Regions from separate parts of the Paenibacillus sp. J22P165 genome, predicted to be linked through region 2. Evidence: a T-box and tRNA genes for the amino acid it is inferred to sense, from the RefSeq annotation. Region 2 holds a T-box; the other holds one or more tRNA genes.
The links. The T-box of region 2 lies ahead of AC58QM_RS15875 (valine--tRNA ligase). A T-box ahead of a tRNA ligase gene usually reads a tRNA of that ligase, here a tRNA-Val.
Positions count from the first base shown of each region.

Region 1: it has a tRNA-Val gene. The T-box ahead of AC58QM_RS15875 (valine--tRNA ligase) is inferred to sense a tRNA for this amino acid. The anticodon was not compared.

Region 1 covers NZ_JCAUAP010000007.1:471,600-480,114, forward strand. The annotation lists gene AC58QM_RS19660 (MBL fold metallo-hydrolase) at 1-352, shown strand, start outside; gene AC58QM_RS19665 (ATP-binding protein) at 520-2,133, shown strand; gene AC58QM_RS19670 (GNAT family N-acetyltransferase) at 2,130-2,567, opposite strand; gene AC58QM_RS19675 (divergent PAP2 family protein) at 2,649-3,107, opposite strand; gene AC58QM_RS19680 (CBS domain-containing protein) at 3,207-3,632, shown strand; gene AC58QM_RS19685 (hypothetical protein) at 3,707-4,276, opposite strand; gene AC58QM_RS19690 (superoxide dismutase family protein) at 4,296-4,847, opposite strand; gene AC58QM_RS19695 (hypothetical protein) at 5,019-5,345, opposite strand; gene AC58QM_RS19700 (hypothetical protein) at 5,635-5,808, shown strand; gene AC58QM_RS19705 (alpha/beta-type small acid-soluble spore protein) at 6,000-6,209, shown strand; gene AC58QM_RS19710 (hypothetical protein) at 6,411-6,701, shown strand; gene AC58QM_RS19715 (hypothetical protein) at 6,774-6,968, opposite strand; tRNA gene AC58QM_RS19720 (tRNA-Val) at 7,328-7,400, shown strand; gene AC58QM_RS19725 (oxidoreductase) at 7,925-8,515, opposite strand, start outside.
Region 2 covers NZ_JCAUAP010000006.1:153,420-161,934, reverse strand. The annotation lists gene murC (UDP-N-acetylmuramate--L-alanine ligase) at 151-1,491, opposite strand; gene AC58QM_RS15880 (bifunctional folylpolyglutamate synthase/dihydrofolate synthase) at 1,547-2,920, opposite strand; gene AC58QM_RS15875 (valine--tRNA ligase) at 2,991-5,651, opposite strand; T-box leader at 5,707-5,968, opposite strand; gene AC58QM_RS15870 (LysM peptidoglycan-binding domain-containing protein) at 6,158-7,234, opposite strand; gene AC58QM_RS15865 (RluA family pseudouridine synthase) at 7,352-8,239, opposite strand; gene AC58QM_RS15860 (phosphodiester glycosidase family protein) at 8,505-8,515, shown strand, end outside.

The DNA.
Region 1 (8,515 bases), on a different contig from region 2:
TTCACCTAAGTTAACGCTTGAAATTATCCCAACCCTACATATTGCTCACAAGCTCAACTATTCTATTTTTATTAACCACAGAACGTTTTATAGTGCAGATTTGCAATTTAATAAGGACTTGCTCCTTCATGAAGTTATAGATACAAGAAATTGTCACACCATTTTCCACGATTGTCAATTAAGTGGTCAGGGATATGTGCATACCACATTAGATGAACTTCTTACATTGCCCGAGCCTATTCAGAAACTCGTCTATCTGATGCATTATGACGATCACATGCCTGATTACATCGGTCAAACAGGTCAGATGACCTTTATCCATAAACATGATATCATCGAAATCCCCGATTAATCTATCTGTTAATCTGAAGCCTTAGAGTGCTCCTTCTCAAGGCTTTTTTTCATAAAAAACCTCTATTTTTCTCATTTTTTTTGATGAACAGCAGGGATTTTATGACAAGTATAGAAATTGTCACATGAGTAGGTGAACGGCGGAAATTCCAATCGGGAGCTGATACGGTGATTATTAATGGGGTTTATTATGTTTATGTACTATTGTATGGCCTATATACAATTTATCTGCATTCAGTATTGAACATCCCTTCATTCGTTCTAGCCATTATTCTTTTTGCTTTAGCTGTTCGCTTTTCCAATCTTCATCCTGCTATGCCTTGGGTTCAACTTCTCCTCATTGCTTCGCTTCATGCACTTGGACAATCTAGTCTCTGCTATCCCTTATATTTATTAACACTCTCACACCATTCTTACAAGGAAGAAAACAAGTTAAAAGCATGGGCCATGGCTTTAGCATGCATGATTACTTATGTGACAACGGTTAATTTCATAACCCATTCTGCCTCTCAAAACACCATGTTTGGTTTTATGAGTATCCTCGACTTCGCTGCTGTTACTTGGCTTACGAGAACTGCCCATCTCCGTACTGGTAAACTGGATCGCATTCGCAATGAACGCCACTTAATAACGCAAAAAGACTCCCTTACTGGCCTTTATAATTATGAAGAATGTCATCGCAGACTCGAACAACAAATCAAACATCATCAGCCCCTTGTGCTGTTTCTAATCGACTGTACGGATCTGAAGGCAATGAATACCTCTGGGGGATTCCAAGCAGGTAATTTCGTACTCAAGCAAATGGCGGATCTCCTTCAAATCCTTTTCAAAGATGCACTATTCATAGCACGATATGGAGGTGATGAATTCGCAGTCGTCATGCCGCTTCACAAAGATTTTCTAACTACTGCGTCGTATCAACAAAAGCTCGATTCTGAACTTCCCAAGTTGACTGGTATACAAAATACATATGGCATAGCGATATTTCCACAAGATGCTTTGACGAAAGATGATCTTATTTTGCACGCGGAGCATAACTTATTTATGAAGAAACGTGAATCCTGGTTAAAACGCGAGGAACAAATGCAACGGTCAGAGAAACTCCGTGTGGTCGGTGAACTTGCTTCTGGCATGGCTCATGAAATTCGCAATCCTTTAACAACTGTAAAAGGTTTTTTGCAATTATCAAAAGCAAACGATTACAACATTGAAAATTGGTATGGATTAATTATGGATGAAATTGGTCGGATGAGTGATTTGACCGGTGAATTTCTTCAATTCTCTAAGCCGCACCAAACCGTCTTTCAAACGCACTCATTAAATGAATGCGTTCTCAAAGTGATTTCTCTCATTGAATCCGAAGCCACCAGCTCTGGGCATGAGATCCATTTTCATGAGGCGAACTATGGGGTTCATATGCTAATGGATCAAGATAAGATGATTCAGCTCTTGCTTAACATGATGAAAAATGCTTGCGAGGCGATGGAAGCAAACGGTTCTCTCCACATGAAATTAAGCCGCGATCAGAAGAGCGCGACTTTAATCATTGCGGATAATGGACCTGGTATTCCGAGTGATCAGTTGGACAAGATTTTCCATCCATTCTTCACTACCAAAGAAACCGGTACAGGTCTGGGATTATCCATTTGCTATAAAATTGTACAGGATCATCATGGTACACTAGAAGTCGAAAGCGAGCTCGGGATCGGCACCCGATTTATTCTTACCTTCCCACTTACCGCAGCAGTGACTACTGCAAATGACAATGTCTCTGTTAGTTAAAGTGTTTTCTTCATTCTCACATGTAAAATGCCAGCGTCGTAGAACGGCTCATCGGAAATCACTTTGTAATCTAACTGACTATAAAAACCTTCTGCTTGACATTGTGCGTCTAGAATGGCATATTTGCAACCTAGTTCGAGCGCCTGTTGTTCCATCGCAAGTATAAGCTGTTTCCCTAACGAACGCCCTCTATAGTCTTTTAAGACAGCAACACGCTGTAGTTTAGCAGTTGCTTCTTGATATTCATACCATCTGGATGTAGCGATGGGTACATCACCATCCATGATGAGAAAATGATGACAGGCTTCTGGGGACTCATCCTTCTCATCCATCTCCAGGTGTGCGGGGACTTGTTGTTCATCAACAAATACGTTAAATCGCACAGCAAAACAAGATTTCAATTGATCCATTGTTGTAACACGAATAGTTTCCATGTGGGCTTCTTCCTCTCTAAGATCGTTTCTTGATCTTATCCCATTCCGGAAATGTTGTCCACATGTACAGTGACCACGTCTTTATTTTCTTTCAAGTAAATAACTGCATGTACCAATGGCAAGCCCTAACAATGCGCCGGCAGCAACTTCACGAGGCAAATGACCTAATCGTTCTTTCAAGGCCTTCCTTCTTCTGGCATGGTAGAGTCCGGGGTGCTCTCTAGCTATTCGTTCGACCTGCTCGTCTAAATCATTCACTTCCACTGCAATTTCGCCAGCTGATCTTCGAATACCCATCGCATCATACATGACGACAGCCCCAAATACGGAGCTTACAGCAAAATCAATGGCCGAAAAACCTCTTTTCATTCCGATATAGGTAGCTAATGCTGTAACACCGGAAGAATGGGAACTTGGCATCCCACCTGTTTGGACCAATTGCGACCAGTCCCATTTTTTACTGAACACATATGTTAATGGTAATTTGATGGCTTGAGCAGCGCCGATACCAACCAACGCCGTAGTCAATGCTCGATTCATTTCCGTTCACCTCACTACTAGCATCTAACACAAGTTTAGATTCTATGCGTAAAGTTTGTTATACTAGACACATTGATTCTTATGTAAGGAGTGTAACTGATGAATATCGCTTTTTTCCTTTTACCTAAATCCGAAGTTATTACCGCGACTCCACAAGCTACCCTTCGTCAAACACTGGAACGAATGGAGTATCATCGATATACGGCTGTCCCAATTCTTTCGGATGATGGCCATTATGTTGGAACTGTAACGGAAGGTGACCTCTTGTGGTTCCTTAAAAATTCCGAACATATCGGCTTCGAGAATGCCCACCGGCATGTGCTTGAAGAGGTCCCTCTCCGTGTTAAAAATAAACCCGTTCATATTCATGCAGATATGATCGATCTCATTGATTTAGCAAAAGTACAAAACTTCGTACCTGTCGTGGATGATTCAGATAAATTTATTGGGATCGTGCGGCGGAGTGAAATCATTGAATATTGTGCAAAGCAAATGAATTTTAAAACCGAAGCGGTACAGCCCTAATAGGTATATCTTTTAATAAAAAGCAAAAAGGCTGATTTCAATCAGCCTTTTTGCTTTTTTTTATAGGAGCGGCGTTATTGCACTTGACCATTAGAGGAAGCCTTGGATGAGACAAATTCACTTGCCCAGTCTACCATCCCGTTCATTAACGTCAGAATCAGATTAACGGCATCTTTTTCTGTTAATGAACCATTTGACTGGCTGCTGACGTACTGCGACGTCTTTTGCTCCAGTTTAACAACTAAATCTTTAATTTTCAAAAGCTCATTCGCTAAGTCTGTTACTTGCTGGTTATTCGAATTCCCAGCATTTCCTTGACCTGATTTCGTTTGCTGTGATTGATCTTGATTATTATTTTGACCATTACTTGCATTCTGTCCCTGATCTTGATTTTGACTTTGAGCTTGTGATTGATTTTGACCTTGATCTTGATCTTGACCTTGACTTTGCGAACTATTCATTGTTGATTCCTGTTGTGCGTTACCCCCGCTGCTCGAAGAAGCCTGTTGCTGCCCCTGAGTGTCTTGAGAACCTTGGCTACTTGACATCAACATTTTCTTTACCGATTCTAATTCAATGAGTACCATATCGTTTTGTTTCGTTAATTCATCCATTTGCAGCTTGAGATCCTGTGTTTTAATCATGTTCTCGAAACCCCTTCCTTTATTTCACAGCACCGCAAGCAATCCGTTTACCCGAGTTGCCTGATGGATCCGTCTTTAAATCATCTGCCTTCTCATGAATGACTAAGCTTGTCCCGTCAGGCTTAAACAGCGAATTAGGCTTTCCTCTTTCTAGGACTACTGCCTTTGTAACCGCACTGAATCGCCCATTGCCTTGTGCATCTACAACGAGATTAGGCAAATCCCCTGCATGAGCTCCTTTTGGATTTAAAAAGCCATGCTCCTTCTGATGGGGATTGAAATGACTGCCAGCAGAATCAAACGTCGGTGCTTCACATATCGCTTTCTCATGAATGTGCAGACCATGAACGCCAGGTGAAAGCCCACTAACCTGCACATCCATCTGTACACCTTCACTGACAGCGGTTAATTGCGCTGAACCAACAGATTGATTGTCGGCTCCAATGAGCGTAACACGGACCGTTTCAGTGGGTGCAGTGGGTTCAGCGACTGACGTACTTCTGACCGCTTGGCAACCAGACAATAGCATTAGCCCCACGCTCGCGGTCACCATAATTTGAATTGATTTCATCCTGTACAATCCTCCTGTAAAACCACACATTGGTATATTCTACCCATAGGATGCACAACTGACCTTACTGATAACCACGTGACAGCTATTAAATTTTCAAAAACTTCCGTTTCAACATAGAAAAACCTGCAATCTTTCGATCGCAGGCATTTTCATCATCTTCCCTTAGGGTTATAAAATAGTCATGAGCTTTGCAATAATTTGAAGGTTTTCTAATTTACGTTTGTAAAAGTGAAACTCAACTTTCGTATGTTCAACCGCGTCTTCCATTTGTAATACCTGCTTCTGCAAGTCCTTCGTATGTGGCCACAATTCTGCTTGCCGTTGAAGCTCATTCTTGCCTGTTACGAGACCTTCACCGATTATTTCATACTCTTTTGTTAGAAGCATATGTTTTGCCCAATTCAATTCAGACACGGCATCCACATAAATCGCTTCCGCTTGTTTCAATAACTCTGGTACAAGTTGTAGCTCCAAAATTACATCCGACCGATTCATTCGGATTCCTCCTATGAGTTTTCATAGAAACTCAGCATAGTAATTCAACAAATATTGTTGCTTAGGCTCATTTATATTCATAGAAAAATAAAACATGCACAATCGCTGAAAGCCGCGAAAACAGTGGTTTTCCCCCCCCATATTCGACGTGTTTCGCATGGCGTTTTCCCTAAAAAGTGACAAACCCATCAATTCTACATTAAATCTGATAGTTAGGTGTCCAAGCTACTTGTATAACCTATTAGAAGTGCTACAATGTTACTATACGTATCAGAGGAGGTGACAAAAAATGAGCCAAGAAGAAGAAGAAGTAGTTTCACAAAATGAAGAAGAAATCTCTGCTGAATCCACTGAAGAAGTGGTGAGTCAAGAGGCTGAAGCTGAAGAAGTAATCGCTGAAGCGATTGAAGAAGCAGCTGCTGCAGAGGAACAAGCTGAAGAAGCTGAACAATCCGAAGAATAATGAAACCGTTATCATAAATGATCACATATCACCCTCAACTTAACCGTTGGGGGTTTATTGATTTTATTATGACTAATTTTATATAGAAAATATTGGCATTAAAAATTTCTTTGTTTTTTTAAAATTTCGCGAATAAATATTCTGAACATTCAAATAATACTGGTGTACCAAAAAAAAGGAGATGATTTTGAATGGCTAGATCTAACACTTTAGTCGTACAACAAGCAAAGGCAGCACTTGATCAAATGAAGTATGAAGTCGCTCAGGAAATTGGTGTCCCTCTCTCCCCTTCTGGTTACAACGGTAATTTGTTATCCCGTGATGCTGGCTCAATCGGTGGCAACATCACAAAAAGATTAGTGCAAATGGCTGAACAATCTCTCGGCGGCTACAAACGCTAATCCTTTGATGTAGGAGCAAGCTCAAAAAAGACTGATTCACTCGATCCTCCTTAGAGTGAACCTCAGTCTTTTTTCTATTCCCTTCAAATTCCTCCGATTTTCCTTCAATTTCCTCACTACTTCCTGCAAACATCTATGATTGATCCTATCGTTTTAGTATGATTACCTTGCTCGGATACCCGAAAAAGGAGTGTTGAACCGATGACCACGCAATATGAAATTTTCCGCGATCCTTACCGTATGTTGATTTTACTGGCCACTTTAGTCAGCGAAAAGCAAAACGAACCTGCCCTTCAATTTGACAATGTCCCCTTTTTTGAAAATGAAACATTCCTTATTCAACAAGACAAGTTTGTGTATAAGAAAAATGGTACTGAAATTACCTGGTTTCAATTTTTAGGAAGAGACATCGCTTGCAGCAAGGACCTTACACGTGAAGAGTACAATAAAATGTTTGTGGACTGCCTAGCGTCTTTGTATCATCTTACATAACTATTCACACCTAACAAACGAAGGAGCCGATCATTAAAGATCAGCTCCTTCATTATTTCCTTCATGTCTTTCTTATTTCTTCTTAACTTCCTCTACAAATACGTCACTTGCATCTCGTGTACTTCCCAGCTCAAGAATTGTATATTTCTTCTCGCCAATCATGATCACATCTTCCACTTCCGGCAGCGGATCCCCCAAATACACAGTACCTAGATAAACATTACTACTCTTCAAACGTAAATTCCAACGATGCTGTTGTTTCGTCATAACCTTAGTCCTCCCAAACTCTAATGATCTCAAGTTACCATAAATTCACGCAAGAAGAAAGCTATACTAGGAAACATCGGATAGATATGTTACATTTACTTCATAATCATTACCAGAAAGGCTGACAACGCGCAATGACAACTCTTGGTGTTACGGAAGAAGAGCGATCCCTTTTACTCGGAAAAACCACCGATTCACCTACAGCAGAAAGTGATCCTACTGCTTTTCTCCCTCGGTCCAAAAAGAAGAGAAAAGTTGATTCAAACTTAAAAAAACTACTCTTTTTCTGGCGGAAGTAAGCTCTCCAACAATTGACAATCTCTCGAATTCTTGGTATATTATAACCTGTATCCATAAACGACTTGTTAGCTCAGCTGGGAGAGCACTATCTTGACAGGGTAGGGGTCAGTGGTTCGAGCCCACTACAGGTCATATATAACAGAAAACCCGTGAAGCCTTGTGCTTCATGGGTTTTCTGCATTAGTACAGCGATGATAAATATATATAACAGGCGAATATTCTAGCCTCGTATGGGTACAAGTTGGGTACCAAATAGATTACAACAATTCAATCCTCTTCGTTCTCAACTCTTTATAATAAGCTCAAATTTATCACCACCACACACGAACGTATATTTGTGTTATTTATTATATACCGAACACGCATTCGATATGAAAGCGAATCTATTTGGATATATGTTCAATAACAAAAAAAACCTAAGGATAAACTTTTCCTCAGGGATACAAATGTTATTAAGCTATTATTCCTGTAGAGATAAGATTTGTTTTTCACTCTTGTATGGTGTGTTTAAATGGGTTATTTACACAATAGCAGAGGAGGAACTGCAAGTATAATCTCATATCTCAACTGATTGTAGGTACGAAAGAGATAGGAGTATGTGCTAATAAGCACTCCGTGAGCCATTCATCTAATTATTAAGCACCAGTGATGAAAAGTTAAGTAATGAAAGGTACTCCAGTTAACTCTTCGCTAAGTTTCCAAAGCTTAGCGGCGGCTTGCTCATCTGCTGCCCAAGGACTTACTCCAGGGACATTAGGGTCTAGGTTGCCATCCGCTGACATTAGTGGTGATATGTCTGAATTCTGACAGTAGACGCCACCCTTGCCATCAAGTTGATTACTCACCGCACACCAGATGATGGTAGCTGCTCCTTCTGGAACTGTTTTATTTTCCTCTGTTGTTCCAGAAAACTTGCGGATGCCTTGCTCATCTAAAGCTCCTGCTGCCCGCATTTCCTCGTCAGATAAATGACGCGAAAGATCCGTTACAACTGTTCCTGGATGCACCGAGAATGCTCGCACACCATGTGCTTTTCCCAAGATGTCTAGCTGCACAGCAAATAGCGCGTTCGCCGTTTTAGATTGTCCATACGCCTCCCATTTACTATAGGGACGAATCAGATAATTCGGATCTTCGAAGTGAACCGGGCTAATTCGGTGCCCACCCGAAGAAACGGAGACAACTCGGGCATTGTTAGCACGCTTTAAGGCCTGCCAAAGTCGCGAGGCGAGTTGGAAATGCCCTAG
Region 2 (8,515 bases):
CTCCTCATCAAAAGTATGCCCCGAACCGGGCACAATGCCGTATCATCTTGTCCTAATCTTCTGTTACTAGAGTATGAGAGAGAGAACCTTAATATGATTATTCAAGAAAAAAAGACCGCCTCCAGCCCAATGGCGTAAGCGATCTTTTCTTTACGTATGAGATTCGTATTTCTTGCGAAGTGATTTAGCTAAACCATCCGCTGCTTTCCAGATGTCGCCCGCGCCCATTGTCAGAACGAGGTCACCTGGTTGAACGTGGTCAACCAAGTACGTCAGCACTTCTTCACGTGTAGCAATGTGCTGAACATTCGGATTGCTGTTGCTGCGAATAAGCTCTACTAGCTTAGCGGAGTCAACACCTTCAATCCGTTGTTCGCCTGCAGGTGAATAAATATCAGTAATGATCACTTCATCCGCTTCCAAGAAGGAACGGCTAAACTGCTCAAAGAGGTAGTACGTTCGTGTATAGCGTTGCGGTTGGAACACAGCGATAATACGCTTTCTCGTCGCTTTTGCAGCGGAAATCGTTGCTTGAATTTCCGTTGGGTGATGGGCATAATCATCGATGACTAGGATATTTTCCACTTCACCAAGCACTTGAAATCTACGCTTAGCTCCCCGAAACTCTTGAATAGCTACCGCGATTTGCTCGAAAGAAAGACCTGCTTCTAAGCAAGTAATTAACGTAGCTAGCGCATTGTAAACATTATGTTTACCTGGCACAGATAAGCTTATTTGGCCTAATGACGATCCTTTGAACGCTACCGAGAAGGTTACTTTGCGATCACCAAGGGAGATGTCACTTGCGATATAATCCGCTTGTGTCTCAATCCCGTACGTAATCACTTGGCTTTGAATCTCCGGTATCATTTCACGCAGGAATTCATCATCTTGACATACAATCGCTTTGCCGCCAGGTCTTACTTGGCTTAAGAATTGTTTGTATGCTTTTTTCAAGTTTTCGAAATCGCCATTATAATTCTCCAAATGATCGGCTTCGATATTGTTCACTAACGCTAGAGTTGGGTGATATTGCAGAAAAGTTCCATCGCTCTCATCGGCTTCCGCAACCACATACTCCCCTTTGCCAGCTTTGGCATTGCTGCCCACATTCATGATTTCTCCACCGATAATGTACGTTGGATCAATCCCGCAAATCTCCATCACTAAAGCGATCATGGAGGAAGTGGTTGTCTTACCGTGAGCACCTGCTACGGCAATTCCTTTGCGTTCGTTCATCAGCCTTCCCAGCATTTGTGAACGATGAATGATAGGAATGTTCATTTGCTCAGCTGCTTGTATCTCTACATTGTCTTTGGCTAACGCCGTTGAATATACAACCAAATCGGCTCCTGATACGTTCGTTGCCTCATGGCCGATAAAGACCTGGGCGCCCTTAGCTTTCAGTTTATCTGTAAGCTCCTGCTGTGCAAGATCTGACCCCGAAATGCGATACCCCATTTCGAGCATGACTTTGGCAATGGCACTCATGCCGTATCCGCCGATTCCTATAAAATGTACGTGTTCTGCTTGACTCACGCCGTTCTCACCATCCTTTTTCAGAATCGGTTTGATAGGTTATCCAAGAACGAACATCAGAGATTAAATACAGCGTGCCGGATACGACCGCCAGATCATCCTGCTCAGTTCTATTTGTTAATAAAGTTAGAGCTTGCTTCCAATCGCGCTCTACGGCAACTTCTACCTCAAGATTCATCTCTCGAAGCAGACCATTTGCAATTTCAGCGAGAAGGTAAGCATCCCCTTTTTTATGAAAATTTGCTTCTGTAATAATGAGCGTATCCACCAATGGTAGTATATGCCTTAAGTAGCCTGTATGATTCTTCGTGGCTAGCATTCCGACCATCATATGAAGCTTCTTATACTTATACACATTCTGAAGTGCTGCAGCCAATGTTGCTGCCCCCTCAGGGTTGTGAGCACCATCGATCAGTATGCGCGGCTCCGTCGAAACCATTTCCAGACGACCGGGCCATCTCGTACCCGAGAGACCCTTTTGCAAATCAACGTCTTCCACGATGGTCGCGTAATATTGACGAAGCACTTCTAGCGTCATGACCGCTACAGCCGCGTTCTTCAACTGATGTTCACCGTTCAGGGTGATAGCCAGCTCTGGGATCGGCCTAAAAGGACCGTTAAACTGAAAACTTTGACGATCCAGCTCACTTGTCACATCGGTCAAATGAAATTGATCACCAAGGGTATAAAGCGTAGCTTTCTTCGCCTTCGCTGTTTGTTCAATAACGCTCCAGATCGCCTCAGGTTCAACTGCTGTAATGACAGGCACTCCCGCTTTGATGATCCCTGCTTTTTCAGCTGCTACAAGCTCAAGTGTATCGCCTAGGATATCCATGTGGTCGTGACCCACATTCGTAATCACGGTAACGATTGGATTCACGATATTCGTGCTATCCAGCCTTCCCCCGAGTCCGGTTTCCCATACTACATAATCAGGATACGCCACTTTTCCAAAGTAAAGGATAGCTAGCGCAGTCGAGATTTCGAACATCGTTGGAGCACCAACTTCTGTTGCGGCAATCTCATCGACAATTGGCTTCATGTCATTCACTAATCGAAGTAGAACCTCATCTTCAATGTCAGCGCCATTGACTTGAATGCGGTTGGTATACCGCACCAAATACGGCGATGTAAACGTACCTACATCATAACCGCATGCTTGAAGTACGGAAGCTAAGTAAGCACATGTTGAGCCCTTTCCATTCGTACCGGCCACATGAATGAACTTTAGCCTGCGTTCTGGGTTACCCAGCTTCTCCATCAGCAGATGCATACGCTGGAGGCCCGGTTTCATGCCGAGCTTCTCCATGCGTCCAACGATCCAATCAATGGCTTCTTGTGCGGTTTGGAATTCACCCGCCGAGTTCTTGCTTACATCCATTGTTCTCATCCTCTTTTACTATATGAATCACCTTGTAGACGAACATAGGCATTCGTATAATTTTCGTTCTTTATGACTTTAACTCCGCTAATCGAGCGATAACTTTATCCCGTTTATCGGCATAATCAGCAAGCTTGGCTTTCTCTTCTTCGATAACCTTCGCTGGTGCCTTAGCTACAAAGCCTTCATTGCCCAGCTTTTTCTCAATACGCTCAACCTCACCGTGTAGGGATTGCAGTTCTTTATCCAAACGTGCAAGCTCTTGTGTGATATCAATCAAACCTGCTAGAGGCAAATACAATTCGGCACCTGTAATAATGGCTGTCATTGCTTTGTCTGGCGCTGCCATAGTCAGATCAATTTCAAGCAGTGATGTGTTGCAGAAGCGCTTCAGGTATTCCTCATTTTTGCTAAGAATGTCCTGCGTCTCTGCACTAGCTGGCTTAATGAGAAGCTCTACTTTCTTACTCATCGGCACATTCACTTCTGCGCGGATATTACGTACGGAACGAATCGCTTCCATCAAAAGTTCCATCTCACGAATCGCATCAGGCGCTTCGAAGGCTGCGTTCTCTGTCGGCCAAGCCGCCAGCGTAATGGTATCGCCAACATGCGGCAGATGCTGCCAGATCTCTTCCGAGATGAACGGCATGAACGGATGAATCAAACGTTGCGTTTGATCTAGTACGTAAGCAAGAACGGATTGTGTCTGTTTCTTTGCCGCTGCATCCGTCCCATATAAGCTCAGTTTGCTGAACTCAATATACCAGTCACAGAGATCATCCCAGATGAAGTTATAGAGTAGACGTCCCGTTTCACCGAATTCGTAGCTGTCGATCAAACGCGTAACATCACGAACCGTCTCATTCAAACGATGCAATATCCAACGATCTGCGGTACCTAATTTACCCGTTAAATCAATATCTGCTGCAGTTACGCCTTCCAAATTCATCAGGGCGAATCGGGATGCGTTCCATATTTTATTGGCAAAATTACGAGCTTGCTCTACCCGCTCCCAGCGGAAGCGCAAATCTTGACCTGGCGTGGAGCTCGTAGAAATCATATAACGCATGGCATCTGCGCCGTATTTCTCGATCACTTCAAGCGGATCAACACCATTGCCAAGGGATTTGGACATTTTGCGGCCTTCGGAATCACGAACAAGACCATGCATCAGCACATCTTTGAACGGAATTTGACCCGTAAATTCAAGTCCTTGGAAAATCATACGAGCTACCCAGAAGTAAATGATATCGTACCCCGTAACGAGTACACTCGTCGGGTAGAAACGCTTCATATCTTCGGAATCATTTGGCCAGCCTAATGTGGAGAAAGGCCATAGCGCTGAGCTGAACCATGTGTCCAGAACATCGTTATCTTGGTTAAGATTCGCGCTTTGACAATGGGAGCACGCTGTCGCATCTTCGCGAGTTACAGTAACTTGACCGCAATCCGCACAGTGCCATGCAGGAATTCGGTGTCCCCACCATAGCTGACGGGAAATACACCAGTCGCGAACATTTTCAATCCAGTTCAGGTAAGTTTTCTCGAAGCGATCTGGTACAAAATTAACACCCTTGCCTGATTTTTGCGCTTCAATCGCTTGATCAGCAAGCGGCTGCATTTTAACGAACCATTGTGTCGATAGGTACGGCTCGATAACTGCACCACTACGCTCACTGTGTCCAACTTGGTGAACATGTTCTTCAATTTTGATTAGAACACCTTGTTCTTTCAAATCTGCCACGATGTTTTTACGACACTCGAAACGGTCTTGGCCTTGGTAAGGGCCTGCATTAGCGTTCATCGTTCCGGATTCATCCATAACGAGAATTTGTGGCAGGTTATGACGCTTTCCTACTTCGAAATCGTTTGGATCATGCGCAGGTGTAATTTTGACCGCGCCGCTGCCGAACTCTTTCTCAACATAGTCGTCTGCAATAATCGGAATCTCACGGTTCACAATCGGAAGCAGCAATGACTTGCCAATCAAATGCTTGTAACGCTCATCCTTCGGATGAACAGCAACCGCCGTATCACCCAGCATCGTCTCAGGTCGTGTCGTAGCAACTACAATGGAGCCTGAACCGTCTGTTGTTTCATATTTCAAATGGTAGAGTGCACCTTGAACTTCTTTATACTCTACTTCAATATCTGAAAGAGCCGTACGTGCCGCTGGATCCCAGTTAATGATATAGTTTCCGCGATAGATCAAACCTTTTTCGAACAAGCTTACGAAAACTTCACGAACCGCTTGCGAAAGCCCTTCGTCCAGTGTGAAGCGTTCCCGCGAATAATCAAGAGAAAAGCCCATTTTAGCCCATTGTTCACGAATCGTATCGGCATATAATTCTTTCCACTCCCAGACCTTCTCCAAGAATTTCTCACGCCCAAGATCATAGCGCGTTTGCCCTTGTTCGCGAAGCTTCTGCTCTACGCGGGTTTGTGTCGCAATACCTGCATGGTCAGAACCCGGCAGCCATAGCGTGTCAAAGCCCTGCATACGCTTCGTACGGATGAGAATATCTTGCAGTGTGAAATCTAGAGCATGCCCAATGTGCAGCATACCTGTTACGTTCGGAGGCGGTATTACAATCGTGTACGTTTCCGCATCAGGACGGTTGCCTGCTTTGAAAAATTCATTCTTGATCCAGTAGTCGTACCATTTACGTTCCGCTTCTTTCGGGTCATACGTGGTAGGCATTTCTGTTTGTAATTTCGTTTCGGTCATAAGAGTACCTCCATATCTGGCTAGTTGTTATAAACACAAAAAAACCTTTCGCCCCAAAAAGGACGAAAGGTATAGCTTCCGTGGTACCACCTTCATTTCATGATACTTGCCCCATTGGCAAATAACATGACACTTAAAACAGATAACGGCTGCGACCGGAAAATGCTAATGCAGGCGAGAAACGATTACTCGGCGATTGCACTCACATTTACTGCTCCAGGGCGACTTCGATCGGATGTATCCTGAGGAACCTCTCAGCGCTGCAGTTCCACTCTCTGAAGGGCGTTCCGACTACTACTCCCTATCTTTGCAATTCCATATGTTGGTTTGAAAATGATTTACACTATATGATAACGAATATTTGCTAAACAGTCAATATTTTCGAACCGGTGTAAACGTTTATTTTTTAGTATTGGTTAAAATTAGGCTCTATATACGTCTTAACAAACATAAAGAGCAGCCGGCTGCTATCAGCAGCCAGAGGCTCTTGCTTATGTATCGGTTATTTATTTGGGCAAATAAATAACTTGACCCACGACAATATCCTGATCGCTAAGACGATTCATCAATTGAAGCTCACGCGTTGTCAGTTGATAACGCTTCGCAATGGATTCTAACGTATCATCTTTCTGAACAATACAGAGTTTGAGCTTGCGGAACTCTTGCGACTCCGATCGGCTCTGCAGAAATAATCGTCTCCATTCTACCGGGTCTATCCGCGATTCCGCCTCAAGAGCCGCTTGCGCCTCTGCTTCCGCAATCCGCTTGTCGGAAAGATACGAGCCTGCCTTAGATAATAGCGATTTGATGCCATAAGGGTTAACCTCCACAGCGTCCGTTGCCTTCTTGCCAAAGGCAACTTTAAGCTCCTTTTTCTCCTCCGTTACAACGGTACTATCGGCATGCGGAGTTACTTTCAGCTCGATTTGTTCCACATCTACGCCAAACGTATCATCGCCATGAGAGGTAGGCTGTGATGAAATGACTGCTGGTTCAGGTGCAGCTGCAATCAACGTTGGTGCTGGCGTCGGTAATGGTGTAGGAAGGACAGGCGCAGGCGGTGGTTGGATCACTTGTTGAATCTGCGGTTCTTGGGCAACCGGTGCAGGTTCAGCTATGGGCATCGGTACATACGGCATAACGGGCTCGGAGCGCGGATACTCAATTTGATGAACAAAAGTAACCTCTTCTTCCTCCCGCCAGCTTTCCTGTGGCACAGAGACCATTTCTACTCCCTGCAAGGACAGAACGCCTGTTACATTCAAGCTGCGTGCCGATAATAGGTCGATATCAAAATTCTCGATCTCTACCTGAATATCCTCAACACGATGAATGCGATTCAAAGGCAGCGTAATTTCGACAGGAATCAAATGCTCAAGTGTGCGAGGGCTCCCGCCTTCTTCACTAAAGTAGTTACCTGTAAGTAGTAGATTCCCCTTTAAAATCGCTTGATCATCCAGCGTTAATACTTGAATATGCGGAAGTAATTCTACTTCATTCAATTCTTGTATGGCCGCCAAATTCTCCTGCAAATGCACACGTTCATAAATATCAAATCGTAACCCAGGTTGTTGTTCAGACACCGAATGAATCCTCCCTTCCGTTAACTCGAAACATGAATCAGCTCCGAATTGTTGGGTGATATACTTGATTGTCTCTAAAAGTATATGGGTCAAGGAGGCCAGGCATGACTACATTTTTCAATTCACGGACATCTGTTCCAATAATGACTTGAAATCTAGTGGATACGGCGCGTGACACACGATCTCATTTTGTGTAATCGGATGCTTAAATAGAAGTCTTTCTCCATGAAGCGCTTGTCGCTGGAATAAACGTGAAGAACCTCCATATAGAGTGTCACCTACTAGCGGGTGCCCTAAATGGCTGAGATGAACCCGAATTTGATGTGTTCTGCCCGTTTCCAACTCCACTTCAACGAGTGCTCCTGCTTTCATTTGTTGAAGGACACGATAATGCGTCAACGCCTGATCGCCATTAGGAGTGACTCTACGTTTCCCTGGCTGATGACGATCCTTGCCGATCGGTTCATCAATCCATCCTTCCTTCTCTTCGAAAATCCCCTGAGCTATCGCAGCATAGCGCCTATCAATCTGCTTTTCCCGCATAGCTTCATCCAATAGGACATGCGCCCACTCATTTTTGGCATAAAGTATAACGCCCGTCGTATCTTGATCTAGACGGTGTATATGACGAATACTACACGCTTGTCCAGTCGTCTCATAATAATAAGCTACGGCCGAAGCCAACGTTCCTCCTTGACCAACTTCCGCCGGATGAACTGACATCCCCGCTGGCTTATTAACGACTAAAGTGAACTCATCCTCAAATAAAACGTCTAATGCATAAGACTCAGGTTTAAATACTGCTTTTTCCTGAGGAAACGCCTTCAGCCGAATCTTATTATTTTCTATGCGAATAAGCCCCTGGGAGGCTAAGCGCAAAAAGTATCTGCGAGGCACCGGCAGATAGGCCGCTAATTCTTCAACAGCACCCGGTTTAAGCGGTTTCCACTGTTCATTAGGAAGTGGCAGCAGCATCCATTCTCCATCACGCGACCAATCGATCATGAACGTGTGCCTTTGCGAAATGATAGAAAGATTGCTAGCAGGATTAGTAGAAACACAAAGACTATCGCCATAAGGTCGATCGGAAAATCAAAAAAGTAATAACGCTTCATAATTAGAACGAGCTCCTTAAGAAAGAGGGATTATGTACACTTTATTTTAACAATTACCATTACCATTTGCATGCAAAAATATGATATTATTAATCTTGTATTGTTTTTTTTCGACATTTTCTATCAATTTATTAATAGAGCAGGAGAGGTTTACCTTGGGTAGTTC